DNA from 4 places in the Paenibacillus cineris genome. Region 1 is predicted to be linked to each of the others. Evidence: a T-box and tRNA genes for the amino acid it is inferred to sense, from the RefSeq annotation. Region 1 holds a T-box; the other regions hold tRNA genes.
What was found. The T-box of region 1 lies ahead of argS (arginine--tRNA ligase). A T-box ahead of a tRNA ligase gene usually reads a tRNA of that ligase, here a tRNA-Arg.
Positions count from the first base shown of each region.

Region 1 (3,563 bases):
GACTCGGATCGGAGCAGCTCCCAGCGCCAAAGGCCGTTTTGATGCGGCTGATCGTGGAGGGGATCATGTCGAACAATTTGCCGTGGGAGCTGATTTTTATCGGTGCGGCTTCGGCGATTGTGTTCGAGTTCTTAGGTCTCAACTCGCTGACCGTAGCGGTCGGCATCTACCTGCCGATTCATGTCAGCACCCCGATCATGGTCGGCGGTATCGTTCGCTGGTTTGTGGAATGGCGATCACGGAAGGACGCCGGATTGCTCAAAGCCAGGGTGGAAACGGGGACGCTGCTGGCTTCGGGCCTGATCGCCGGCGAATCGCTGATCGGGGTGATCATTGCGATCCTGATCTGGCTCGGCGTTCCGATTCCGGAAGACGTTCTGGTCTCCAGCAATGTGCTTCCGCTGGTCGTTTTCCTGCTTGTCGTCGTGATGCTGGCCTGGATCTCTCTCCGGCAAAAGAAAGAGTCCGTCGTGACGAAGCGGGAGGTGTAGCAACATGCTGGGCTACCGGAAAAAGCGGAAGGATGCCGCGGAAATACCGATCAACTTGCTGGACTTAGTTCCGGTGCTGCATTCGAAGGTGAAGGCGGAAAAGAACGAAGGGATCGTGACGTTGTTCGTGCCGCGGGAGGGGTGGCTGGCCCGCCAGTCAGTCAAATGGCTGAAACAGCCGGCGGTCGTCCAAATCCGGCTGGATGCGCTGGGCAGTGAAGTGGCCGCCTGCTGCGACGGTTCCCACTCGGTGGCGGATATCGCAGGCAAGCTCCATGCCCGGTTCGGCGAGCAGGCGGAGCCGCTGCTGCCAAGGCTGGCCAAGTTTATCGAGCTGCTGGAAATGAACGATTTGGCCGTATGCCGTCCCGGTGATTCCTGCCAACGGGCACAGGATGCATAAGAGGTAACATGAACAGGCAATCCTGCAGAAGGAAATTGGGGTGTTGCTTTCTTTGCTGTCCCCCGTGTATACTATTGAAAATTGAACGTCATGGAACGGGAGAGTAGTGAAGCGTCAGGGCATCAAGCGAGCCGGGGATGGTGGAAGCCGGTATGCCGCGCCTTCATGAAGCGCACCCGGGAGACGGCCTTTTGAACGATAACCGCAAGATGGGTGCGGAGTAGAGAGGTCCGGTTAGCCGCCGTTATAGGCTTCAAGGGAAACGGATGCCGTGCTGGCGCATGAACCGTTTACTTAGAGTGGTACCGCGGGAATTCAGCTCTCGTCTCTATATTAGAGACGGGGGCTTTTTAATTTTTGATAGTCGTTACGATATGGAAAGGATGATTGTTATGTTACAGGAATGGATCGCGTCGGCGCTCGTGCCGCACGTGCCGTGGACGAAGCAGCAAATGGTAGACCTGCTGGAAATCCCGCCGCAGCCGCAGATGGGGGATGTCGCTTTCCCATGCTTTACGCTGGCCAAAACGTTTAAAAAATCGCCTGCGGACATCGCCAAAGAGCTGGCTGCCCAATTTGACGGGCGAGACGGAATACAGGCGGAGGCCGCCGGCCCTTATGTCAACTTCAGGCTGGACCGTAAGCGCTACGAGCAGCAAATCATGGACGAGTTAACAGTGTCGGATCAGAGACCGAACCTGGGAAAAGGAGAAAAAGTGCTCATCGACATGTCCTCGCCGAACATCGCGAAGCCGATGGGCATCGGGCATCTGCGCTCCACCATGATCGGTGCCGCCCTGTACAACATGTACAAACTGGCGGGGTACGACGTGGCCAGCATCAACCATCTGGGAGACTGGGGCACGCAGTTCGGCAAGCAAATCGCCGCATACAAACGCTGGGGGAACGATGAAGCCATTGCGGCCAATCCGATCAAAGAATCGCTGAAGCTCTACGTTCAGTTTCATGAGGAAGCACCCCATGATGAGACGCTGGAGCCGGAGGCCAGGGACTGGTTCCGGAAGTTGGAGTCCGGGGATGAGGAAGCTTACCGGCTCTGGAAATATTTCGTGGACGTCAGCTTGAAGGAGTTTCAGCGGATGTATGACCGCTTGGGCGTCAGCTTCGACTATACGCTCGGGGAAAGCTTTTACAACGACAAGATGGATGCCGTCGTGGATCAGCTGCGCGACCAGCATCTGCTCGAAGAGAGCGAGGGCGCGCTGGTCGTGCGCCTGGATGAAGAGGGGATGCCGCCTTGCCTGATCATCAAAACGGACGGAACGACCATCTACCCGACGCGTGACCTGGCAACCGCCCTTTACCGGCACGATGTCTTGAAAGGCGACAAGCTGCTGTATGTCGTGGGCGGCGAGCAGAGGCTGCACTTCCAGCAGGTATTTGCCGTGCTGCGCCGCATGGGAGCAGACTGGGTGGATCAATGTGAGCATGTGCCATTTGGCCTGATGCGCTTTGAAGGAAAGAAAATGTCGACCCGCCGCGGCAAGATCGTTTATCTTGAGGAAGTGCTGGATGAGGCGGTTGCCCGGGCATTGCAAATCATCGAAGAGAAAAACAGCAGCCTCGAACATAAGGAGGAGGTCGCGGAGGCGGTCGGCATCGGGGCGATTATTTTCGGGGATTTGAAAAACAACCGCCTGAACGAAGTGGATTTTTCCCTGGAGGAAGCGCTGAATTTCGACGGGGAGACAGGGCCGTATCTTCAGTACACGTATGCGCGTACCCAAAGCGTGCTGTCCAAAGGACGCGCGGCCGGGGAACCGGAGAGTGGCACGGCCGGGCCTGACCAAGCGGTAAACGGCCAGCTCGGAGATTCCGGATGGGAGCTGCTGAAGCTGCTGACCCGCTTCCCGGACCAGCTGAAGCGCGGGATCCAGAACAACGAGCCGTCGGTGATGGCGCGGTATGCGCTGGATGTAGCTCAAGCGTTCAACCATTTTTACAACAAGGAACGAATTGTCACCGAGGACAGCAGCCTGAGGGAAGCGAGACTGAAGCTGACGGAGCTGACGGGCGCTTCATTAGCGAGAACGATGCATCTGCTCGGATTAAAAACGCCGCAGCGGATGTGACGCCATTTGTTGAACGGGAGGAGAGTTGGTTGGCTGTACATCAGCAAGGAACCGGCCGGCGGAACACGCCGGCGGAGATCATCCTCCGGCTGGAGGATGTCAGCAAACGCTACGACCGCCGGGTAGTGATTGAGCATATGACACTCGAGATCGCCAAAGGGGAGTGCACGGCGCTGGTCGGGAAAAACGGCTCGGGCAAAAGCACGCTGCTGCGCTTGCTGGCCGGATTATCCCGTCCTACCGAGGGAAGACGGCGGGTGGAGGACGTCCGAAGCCCCACGATTGGACTTGTCGCCGAGAAGTTTCCGGCGCTGCCGTTTACGCCGGGCGAGTTTTTGATGAGCATGGGCATTACGCGAGGGATGGACAAGCGGACCGTCCAGTCGGAAATATCCGAATGGCTCAAGAGACTGGGGATGGATTCGTACAGGGATGTTCGAATGAGCCATTTTTCGAAAGGCATGCTGCAGAAGATCAATCTGGTTCAGGCGGTGATGGGGAAGCCAAGGTTTCTGCTGCTGGATGAGCCTTTGTCCGGGATCGACACCCCCTCGCAGAAAGAGGTGGTCCGCCTGC
Region 1 is NZ_BORU01000001.1:1,641,913-1,645,475, forward strand. It holds gene KI379_RS07975 (OPT family oligopeptide transporter) at 1-491, shown strand, start outside; gene KI379_RS07980 (PqqD family protein) at 496-894, shown strand; T-box leader at 977-1,227, shown strand; gene argS (arginine--tRNA ligase) at 1,287-2,987, shown strand; gene KI379_RS07990 (ABC transporter ATP-binding protein) at 3,017-3,563, shown strand, end outside.

Region 2 (3,563 bases), on a different contig from region 1:
GGAACCGTTGAAGGCGACGAGGTTATCGTCGAGCTGACCAACGGCACTGTGGAAACGTACAAGGTCGGCGCCATGGCGACGAACGAAAAGCAAGTACCGAGCGGCGTCATCGACGCGTTCGTGGAATCGATCCTGACCAACACGCCGCCGCAAATTTCCGGCGAAGAAGGTCTGCGTTCCCTGAACGTCATCCTGGGCGCGTTTGAATCGCAGGACACAGGCAAAATCGTTAAGCTGTAACAAGCATGGAATAGAGAGGACCTTGGGGTAACCCTGGGGTCCTCTTTTTTGTGTTCAGCTGAGCGAATGGGGGGGAAGGTTATGGAAGAGGAAATTCTCGGTACGTATGCTCCGACGACCCCTGGAGGGGGTTCTTAATTCCCTCCTAGAACTAAAAAAGCTCTCCAATAAGGAGAGCTTATCAATCGTCCCAGCTCGGGATACCGCCCTGACGGGCGGACTGCGAAGCGGATGCTATCGATGTTTATGCTTCAACGAACCCCTTGAGGGGTTCTCAATTCCCTCCTAGAACTAAAAAAGCTCTCCAATAAGGAGAGCTTATCAATCGTCCCAGCTCGGGATACCGCCCTGCGGGCGGACTGCGAAGTGGATGCTACCGGAGCGTATGCTCCGACGAACCCCTAATGAGGTTCTCAATTCCCTCCTAGAACTAAAAAAGCTCTCCAATAAGGAGAGCTTCCAAACGTCCCAGCTCGGGATACCGCCTTAACGGGCGGACTGCGAAGCGGGTGCTATCGATGTTTATGCTCCGACGAACCCCTGCTGGGGTTCTCATCCCTATGGACGCAAAAACACCACTCATAGAGTGGTGTCATTTTACGTCCCAGGAGGGATTCGAACCCCCGACCGACGGCTTAGAAGGCCGTTGCTCTATCCAGCTGAGCTACTGGGACATGAAAAATTCAAGCAAGAAAGATCATAACATATATTTGTGATAACATCAACATGTTTTTCTTTCCTTTCTCAAAGCCCCCCCTCATCTGTCTCCGGGCATAAGAAAAAAGTTGTTTCAATCCCCGTTTATATTATTAATGGTTTCTATACGTTTTTCATAGAACGAATGGATTCCCCGTCCATTCACATGTTTTTTTTCAAGTTGAAAGAGGTATGCTATAATCAACAATTATTTGCACAAGCACGGGGAAAGGAGGGAATACATATTAAAGAACATATTTCCCCAGCGAAGGACAACGTCATTCTTTTTCCAAAGACGCTCGACTTCTATCAGATTCAGCTGACCGTCATGCTGGAAAATGAACGGTACGGGGAAGCGATGGAGCTTTTGCGTTTTCTGCTGCAGTGCCAAGGGCAGGATGAGAGGCATTATGAAGAATGGCAGGCGCTTCTGGAATGGCTGGAAGCCGCTTTTCCACAATATATGAATCACGGCGGCGGGCAGGGCGCAGGCTTGGACTCTGATGAGCATGAGGAGGAGCCCGACGAGGAAGAAATGAAACGGCAGAACGTGCGGGCCAAGCTGGCCGAAGACCAGCATTACGCCGACAAGCTGCTGCACACCGCCATGGAAGAGCCTTTATCGGAGCAGACCATGCTCGCTCTCGAGCAGCTGTCCTATCTGGAAGGCTCGGATATTGACGACAAGCTGGTGGGGTGGCTGATGCAGGCTCGCCTTCATCCGCTGCTGCAGTTCAGGGTGCTTCAAACGCTGCGCAAGCGCGGTATGCAGGGCACGGTGCAGTTTAAGCGCGGACAGGAGCAGGTCAGCGTCGATATGGAGACGGTGCCCTTAACGCCGGAGGAGTTTCCGCCGCAGGTGGCAATGGTAACGGAGCGCGTGGCTGCGCAGACCGAAGTGCAGGAGCCGACGCTGTATTATTTTGCCCAGGAGCTGTGGTCGCAGTTTATTATGGCGATCTATGGAACGGAGGATTACCGGTCGATTCTTGACGAGGACGACACGACGATCGACATCTGGGCGGCTGCCCTGCATCAGATCGTCACTGAGAGCCTGACAGGCAGCCGCAACGAGGAGGAGTCCCGGGCGATGTACGGGATCACGGACACGATGCGCTTCCGTTTTGAGCAGGCTTATCGAAGCTTCAGGCAGTTCGTGTCGGCCGGCATGCAGGAGTAGGTGATCGGAAACGTTTACCTGAAGAGTTGCCAAGGGCTTGCCCTTGAAAAACACGGCAATGTTGTTTATACTATAATGGTTATTCTGTGCGTGCTGATAACTTAAGTACATGTGAATTATTTTTGGAGGGGAAAGCATAAAATGAAAGCAACCTGGGAAAAAATAGAGAAGAACCTTGGCGTTCTTGAAGTTGAAGTGGAAGCAGACCGCGTAGCTGCAGCCCTCGACAAAGCTTTTAATAAAGTAGTAAAAAAGGCTAACGTGCCTGGTTTCCGTAAAGGCAAAGTGCCTCGGCCGATCTTCGAAGCCCGTTATGGCGTCGAAGCTCTGTATCAAGACGCAATCGACATTTTGCTTCCTGAAGTATACACAGAAGCTGTCGACCAAACCGACATCTTCCCTGTAGACCGTCCTGAAGTAGAGATTGACCAATTCGCGAAAGGCGAAGTGTTCAAATTCAAAGCGAAAGTAACGGTTAAGCCTGAAGTGACTTTGGGCGACTACAAAGGCGTGGAAGTTCCGGTACAAAAGGTTGAGGTTTCGGACGAAGAGCTTGACGCTGAACTGAAGCGTCTGCAAGAACGTCATGCCGAACTGTCTGTTATCGACGAAGGCGCTGCCGAGAACGGAGACGTCGCCGTGATCGACTTCGACGGATCTGTTGACGGCGTTCCTTTCGAAGGCGGACAAGCAGAGCGTTATTCTCTGGAACTGGGAAGCGGCACGTTCATTCCTGGATTTGAAGAGCAGGTTGTCGGCATGGCGACTGGCGACTTCAAAGACGTGGAAGTGACTTTCCCTGAGACATATCATGCGGAAGAACTGGCCGGCAAGAAAGCCGTGTTCAAAGTGAAAGTGCATGAAATCAAGCGCAAACAGCTTCCTGAGCTGGACGACGAATTCGCCAAAGACGTAAGTGAATTCGAAACGCTCGCTGAGTACAAGGAAGACCTGAAGAAAGAGCTTCTGGCCCGCAAGGAACAAGAAGCCAAAGGCAATAAGGAAGCAGCTGTCGTAGACAAAGTTGCCGCCAACGCCGAGGTGGAAATTCCACAAGCGATGATTGACAGCGAAATTCAAAACATGATGCGTGATTTTGACAACCGTCTGCGCAATCAAGGCATGAACCTTGAAATGTTCCTCAGCTTCTCTGGCCAAACGACGGCCGATCTGCAAGAGCAAATGAAGGACGATGCCGAGAAACGGGTTCGCAACAACCTTGTTCTGGAGCAAATCGCCAAAGAAGAGAACATTGAAGTAACTGAGGAAGACATCAACAAAGAGCTGGAAGTGATGGCTGAATCTTACAAGCGTACTGCTGACGAGATCCGCAACATCCTTACAGCAAACGGTTCGCTGGGTAGCCTGCGCGAAGAAATTTCCCTTCGCAAAACGGTTGATCTCCTGGTTGAGAACAGCAAAGAAGTGGAAGCAGCCGAAGAAACTG
Region 2 is NZ_BORU01000005.1:494,186-497,748, forward strand. It holds gene KI379_RS31655 (Gfo/Idh/MocA family protein) at 1-240, shown strand, start outside; tRNA gene KI379_RS31660 (tRNA-Arg) at 841-914, opposite strand; gene KI379_RS31665 (hypothetical protein) at 1,175-2,116, shown strand; gene tig (trigger factor) at 2,258-3,563, shown strand, end outside.
Region 2: it encodes a tRNA-Arg, which carries the amino acid that the T-box ahead of argS (arginine--tRNA ligase) is inferred to sense. The anticodon was not compared.

Region 3 (3,563 bases), on a different contig from region 1:
TTAACGAAAACTATAGGAAAGGCAGTGTAAGAAAAACGTGTCTGTCGACGTACTTCTACAGCAGGCAGGCCGCATTTAGCGGATGTTTTTCTTGCGATCATGGAATGGTTCAGCTCCGCTGAAAACTTATAAATTTCTATGATCTTTACAAAGGAGAGTAATGTGACATGGATAAGCAGCATTTTTATGTATCGGTACACGGCAGAAGCGTTCTCGCCGAACAAGGCGCCGCTCCTTATGAGCTGGTGATGTACTGCACAGTGGGGCAGGCCAGGGAAGTGCAGCAGATGATGGAGGATATGCAGGAGCATGCCGAAGACTCCTTCCTGGCCTATACGTTTCCATGGCCGGATACGCCGGAGGATGATGTCAATTCGCAGTACACGGAGAGCCTGAACAAGCTGTACCGGAAAATATACGAATACGGCACGGCAGAAACGCGCCAGCATCTGACGGAGAACAAAATGCTGGGTTATACTTGATTTCTGAATTCAAGCTGACCGGGAGAGGGGGAAAGCATGTATTATATTAAGGATGCCAAGGTGCGGCGGATGACGGAACTGGACGGGATCCGCTGCGCCGAAATCGGCGTGCTGCCAGGGGCGGTCGACGATCCCGCGCTTTTGGCTTATGTGGCCGAGCAGACGCCGGGCTGCTACGACCTGATCCGGCTGATCCGCAACGATTCCGACACAGAGCTAGACTGGTACGACAACAGTATGCATCAGGCGTATACCGATGTGACGATGCAGGCGTTCGAAGGCAGCTTTTTTCTGACGGCCGACGAGGAGCGGGATCTGTTCCTGCGCGATCTGATCTCTTTTGGGAACGTAGAGGAGGATCTGCGGAGCAGGTTCGCAAAGTAAACGCAGCCATAATTTAAGAAACATAGCCGGCAGACTCCCGCCCCATACTATGGTTTAGGGGAGGTGAGCTAAATGGCGGACTTCACGAACAAAAAAGGCAAGAGAAGCAAGTACGCCCGACAAAACGCTTTTGCGGGTGGAGTGACGAGCAGAAATTCGAGAAATTTGGCTGTGCCCCATAACCCAAGACGTTTTGGCAACCAGTAACCTCCTTGAATCATGAACAAACCTCCGGGGATATCCCCGGAGGTTTGTTCAGCTGTTCTTAGCTGTTCACGCTTCACGCATATTCGCGAAGCACCTGAATGCCTTTAACGATGTTGTAGACGAACGTGCCGAAGTAAATAACGCAGAACAGCAGGATATATCCCAGGATCGAGCCGGCATGGTGGGCTGCCAAAGTAAAAAACAGCAGCGGTACGGCCGCAATGAATGGCAGCAGATGCGAGAGCAGCGCTCGCTTGGCATGCCTGGCGACGTATTCGTCCCGGACGGCGATCCATACGATCACCGGCAGGATAAACGGGGCGAAAAATATGCTGAAGTAGGAAAGTGAAGATAACAACTGTCGCATGGAAATGCTCCTTTACAACTTATTTTGTTAAGTTATTACCCATAGTATTTCCCGCCAATCGGCCTTCTCATTTTCCTCTTGAAAAATTGGCTAAATGCGGTATAATAAATAACGCATTCGCTTTTTTTATTACATAACAAGTCCCAGTAGCTCAGCTGGATAGAGCAACGGCCTTCTAAGCCGTCGGTCGGGGGTTCGAATCCCTCCTGGGACGTACAAGGAAAGCCCTCACTTGAGGGCTTTTTCTTTAGATATAAGCAAGTGGAGCGAGAAGGGAGAGAGACCGGATGAATCAGGATATTAAAGTATCACAGTGGACCGCAATTCTGATCGAGCAGGCGAAGCGGGCCGGACTGTCTGCGGCCGCCATCGCTGAAGCTGTCCATAAAAAGGACGCTGAGCCGTTTATCCAAGCAGGGCTCGAGGGCGAGCGTTATGCCAACCTGTTCGGCTACTCGGAGGAACACGGGGAGCCGCTGGCCCAGGCGGCAACGGAAGGCTACCGCATGACGTTTAACACGCGGAACGGGCTGAAAAACTGGCTGGTGCAGCGTTTTGGCCTGGACGAGGAAAAGGACTTTGAGGTTGGCGAGGGCGTGATTCACGGGCTGCGGCTCAGCTTGGAGCAGCTGGCTGCATTGCAAAAAGCACTGGCCGTAAATTGGGTAATTGCCGGATCCCGCGACCTTCCGGGCGGCATGGTGGAGCTGGATTTGTCCATTCGTGCCCTTCAATCCGCTTCTCAAGCCTAATTCGATCTAAATAGGGTATGCCGGTTAGCCATAATAAAAGGGGCTGTCCCATGCTGTCGTGTCATGCACGACGGTGGGCAGCCCCTTTGTCATTGAGTTTCAATCGCTCCCATCGAACGATTCCTGCTTACTTCCTTGTTAACCACGCCTAGCCGGAAGGTCCACGCTAACTGATCAACATCAGGATGATCGAGGACAATGACAGGCAGGCACTGATCAAATAGATGAACACGACCGCCTGCTTCGGGCTCAGCCCCCAGGACAGCAGCCGATAATGGAGCTGGCTTCGGTCGGCCTTGTACACCGGCTTGCCGTCACGATACCGTTTGATTACAACGTAAATGTTATCGAAGATCGGCACGCCAAGCGCCAGCACAGGCACGAGAATGGAAATGACGGTCACCTGTTTAAAGGCTCCGTCCAGGGCGATGATACCGAGCATGAACCCGATAAACGTCGCGCCTGCATCCCCCATGTAAATTTTGGCGGGCGGCTTGTTGTATCTCAAATAACCGAGCGTCACCCCGACCAGCAGCACCGCCATGATCGCGGAATGGGACTGGCCTTTGGCAATAGCAACGATAAACAGCGTCAAGGCCGAAATGGCGGCCACGCCTCCGGACAGCCCGTCCAGCCCGTCCATAAAATTAATGACCGTCGTGACGCCGAAGATCCACAGAATCGTCAGAATAAACTGCAGCCACTCCGGAAACACGACCATATGGCCGGCGAACGGAACGGTGATCCCTTCGAATGAGATCCCTGAATAATAGACGATCACCGCAGCGCCTACCTGCACGAGCGTTTTGGGCAGAGCGGCAAAATCCTTGCCTTTCGTCTTGTACCAGTCATCGATCATGCCGATACCGAGGATGAGCAGCGAGCCGGCCACAATGCCAGCCATTTCCTTGTCCCAGTGTCCGGTGAGAACGATGTAGGGAACCATGAAGCCGAGAAAGATGGCGATGCTTGCCAGATGCGGTACGGGTTCCTTATGTATTTTGCGATGGGTGGGCCGGTCGACGAAATCAACCCGGATCGCGAGCTTCCTTAAAGGAGGGATCAAAGCCAAAACGATAACAAGCGACACAATAAATCCAATTACATACACAATGGTCAGGCCTCCAATACTTAGCTTTGCAATTTGCTGTCGTTTCATTCAAAGTCTCTGGTTGGTTTTCGGTTAGGGTTAAATAGATTGAACTAAAGTTTTTATCGAAATTGTCGGTAAAGCGGCTCAATTAGGCGTTTATTTCTTTAGTTCATTTTACATAGATGTAGCATTTGTATTTTTAACTAGAATAATCGCTATTTTTGCAAAATACAACGATAAAATATTTAATATTTCCATAACATTCCAATCAACCGCTT
Region 3 is NZ_BORU01000005.1:459,590-463,152, forward strand. It holds gene KI379_RS31500 (hypothetical protein) at 168-482, shown strand; gene KI379_RS31505 (hypothetical protein) at 519-866, shown strand; gene KI379_RS31510 (DUF4870 domain-containing protein) at 1,147-1,440, opposite strand; tRNA gene KI379_RS31515 (tRNA-Arg) at 1,581-1,654, shown strand; gene KI379_RS31520 (hypothetical protein) at 1,728-2,192, shown strand; gene KI379_RS31525 (MraY family glycosyltransferase) at 2,359-3,351, opposite strand.
Region 3: it encodes a tRNA-Arg, which carries the amino acid that the T-box ahead of argS (arginine--tRNA ligase) is inferred to sense. The anticodon was not compared.

Region 4 (3,563 bases), on a different contig from region 1:
AAATACCTGTCATGACATCAAAAGGAATGTTGTTTACTCGCTGCCAATTTCCCGGCAGATCTCGATTGCGGCCGCTTCGTCAACCACCAGAATGTCCTCATGGCCGAACTTAAGCACCGCATGGATCGCTTTGGCCTTGCTTCGGCCGCCTGCAATACCGATGACGGTCTCGGTCCGCATAATGTCCTCCAGCCGCAGCCCCAAAGTCATCATTTTATGAACGACAACGCCTTGTTCATTGAAATAGTAGCCAAAGGATTCGGCTACGGCTCCTTCCGACCGGATCTCCTCCACGGCGGCGGGATCCAGCCTTCTGCGGCGGGTCATCTCCATCGCGTCCCCGATGCCGTGCATGATGATGCGGCAGTGCCTGATCGCCTGCACGATCTCCTGGATGTTGCGGTCCTGCACCAGCGACTGATACGCTTCATCGCTCAGGAGGTCCGGCACATGCAGCAGCCGGTACTGCGCGCCGACGCGCTTGGCCATGGTGGATGCGATCGTGTTCGCCTGAAACTCCACGCTTTCGCCAAGTCCGCCCCTAGCTGGCACGAACCAGCTGTTCTTCATCGGTACGGCCGCCTGCGGCGTTAGCTGCTCCGCCACTTCGGCGAGCGTTGAGCCTCCAGTCACCGCTACGGTGTCCCCTTGGTTCATGACGCCAAGCAGCGCTTTGGCACCCGCGCGTCCCAAGTCACGCTTCGTGAGCGGCGACGATTCGCAATCCCCGGGCACGACCACGACTTTGCGCAAGCCGTACGTCTGGCGGATCTTCTCGCCAAGATCATTGAGGCCGAACAGCACTTTCACCATCGGCTCCATCTGTTCGAGCAGCTTGCTTCCCGCCTCACTGACCCTCATCCCAGAGCTCTCGATCTCAATCAGGCCCTGGGACTTGAGAAGATCCGTCTCGGCCCGCAGCACCCGCTCGGTCATATGCAGGGATGCAGCGAGCGTTCTCCGGCCGATCAGCTCCGACAGCATGATCTGATGAAGAATGGTATATCTGGTCTTGAGAACGTCCACGAGATCAGGCAGAAGCTGCTTTTGTATCTCTAATATATCCCGCATTTCTTTCCACTCCTGCAACTCCGCTTCCCTCTCTCCCCTGGCCCTAAAATGTCCCGGGTCAACGTTTTAAGTCCCACCACTATTCTACTCAATAATGGCGCTGGTTGCAAGTAGTCCACTGACTATAATTCACATCAGCCTTTCCTCCTATACAGCATTTTCCTGATCCAAAAAAATTAATAACTTAACCCTTGCATTTTGAGGCAAGCTATCATATAATAACTCTTGCTATTGAATTTTGCGCCCGTGGTCCAATGGATATGACGTAGGCCTCCGAAGCCTGAGATCGAGGTTCAATTCCTCGCGGGCGCGCCATTTTTCTTCAATAGAAGAGAACGCAGAACGGCAACCGTTCTACGTTATGTTTTTAACCAAACGTACCACAGCCAATCAGATGGCTATTTTTTTTACCTCGAGTTTGACTTTCTTTGACTTTTTGTTTGAAATTGTTTATCATGTGGTTAATACGGTAACAGTATGTATAGAATGACCTATTTTGAGCCAATTAAGGGAGGTTTTCCACGTGAGTTATATTCCTATGGTCGTCGAACAAAGCAACCGCGGTGAACGGGCTTACGACATCTATTCCCGTTTGCTGAAAGACCGCATCATTTTCCTGGGCACCGAAGTCAATGACGTGGTCGCCAATTCTATCATCGCCCAGCTGCTGTTCCTCGCAGCCGAAGATCCGGAGAAAGACATCCATTTGTACATTAACAGCCCCGGCGGATCCATTACGGCCGGTATGGCGATATTCGATACCATGCAGTTCATCAAACCGGACGTATCTACCATCTGCGTAGGCTTGGCCGCTTCCATGGGCGCGTTCCTGCTGAACGCCGGCGCCAAGGGCAAACGCTTCGGCCTGCCGAACAGTGAGATCATGATCCACCAGCCACTCGGGGGTGCGCAAGGCCAGGCTACGGATATCGAAATCCGCGCCCGCCGCATTCTGAAAATGCGCGACACCTTGAACCGCATCCTGTCCGAACGTACCGGACAGCCGCTGGAGCGCATCGAGAAAGACACCGACCGTGACTACTTCATGAGCGCAGCTGAAGCGCAGGAATACGGACTGATCGATAAAGTTCTGGAAAGCACTCCAATCCAAGGCGTGTAAATATTCGCGGCTTTGGAACCGAAGAAAAACAGGGAATCTCTCCGAATCGATCCGCTTACGGATCGCCGGGAGGCTCCCTGTTTTTTTTGTTTTTCAAGGCGTCAAGCAGGCTGCAAGCGCACCCATGAACATGATTCTCATAGGCTTGACCACATCAATATATTGATGTATTATTCTTACTACATGCCAAATATCATCTACATATTGATTTCCATCGGCATAGTATATATAACATATTTTCCCTCTATCCCAGTCTATTCAGTGTAGTTCTAGGATTAAGGGATTTCATGTTCAGCGAAGCTGAACCATTCTGTGATCACAAGAATAACGACCACGATATGTGGTGTGGTTATCTACAATGACGTCAATAGACGTTTTTTTTGCGCCCGTGACCACGGCAGAGAACATTATTCAGGAGTGAAGGATCATGCTAATCGTCTATGATTCCAAGACCGGCAATGTCAGACGCTTTGTCAACAAGCTGAACATGAGAGCCATTCCGATCGAAGAGCAGGAGCAGGTGAATGAGCCTTACGTGCTCGTAACGTATACAACAGGTTTTGGGCAGGTGCCCGAGAAAGTGTCCAACTTCCTGTCGAAGAACAACCGCATGCTTCGCGGCGTGTCGGCCAGCGGCAACCGGAACTGGGGGCCTCGTTTCGCCAAAAGCGCGGATACGATATCGGAGATGTACCATGTGCCGATCATCACCAAGTTTGAGCTTTCGGGAACGATGCGGGATACGGAGATTTTCAAAGAGAGGGTGCGGAGCATTGAAGCATATTGAACTCAACAACGAAATTATGCAGCGCGGATCGGACGGTTACTTTCAATTGGAAAAGGACCGGGAGGCGGTTGCCGCCTTTATGGAGGAAGTGGAGCGCGATACGATGAAGTTCGGCTCCCTGCGCGAGAAGCTGGATTACCTGATCAGCAACGACTACTACGAGAACGTGTTTGAGCATTATACCTACGACGAAGTCGAGTCCGTGTTCAACCTGACGGGGAGCAGCGACTTCCAATTCCAGTCCTACATGGCGATCTCGAAGTTCTACAAGGACTATGCGATGAGAACCAACGACAAGAAGCAGTACCTGGAGCAGTATCCGGACCGCGTCGCCATCGTGGCGTTGTACTTGGGCGAAGGGAATATCGGTAAAGCGCTCCGTATCGCCGAAGCAATGATCGAGCAGCGGCTGCAGCCAGCTACCCCGACCTTCCTCAACGCCGGCAAAAGCCGCCGCGGTGAGCTGGTCTCCTGCTTCCTGCTGGAAATGGACGATTCACTCAATTCGATCAACTACGTGCTCGGCACCTGCATGCAGCTGTCCAAAATCGGCGGCGGCGTTGCCGTCAATTTGTCCAAGCTGCG
Region 4 is NZ_BORU01000002.1:41,277-44,839, reverse strand. It holds gene KI379_RS21135 (sugar-binding transcriptional regulator) at 34-1,071, opposite strand; tRNA gene KI379_RS21130 (tRNA-Arg) at 1,312-1,386, shown strand; gene clpP (ATP-dependent Clp endopeptidase proteolytic subunit ClpP) at 1,595-2,191, shown strand; gene nrdI (class Ib ribonucleoside-diphosphate reductase assembly flavoprotein NrdI) at 2,619-2,978, shown strand; gene nrdE (class 1b ribonucleoside-diphosphate reductase subunit alpha) at 2,965-3,563, shown strand, end outside.
Region 4: it encodes a tRNA-Arg, which carries the amino acid that the T-box ahead of argS (arginine--tRNA ligase) is inferred to sense. The anticodon was not compared.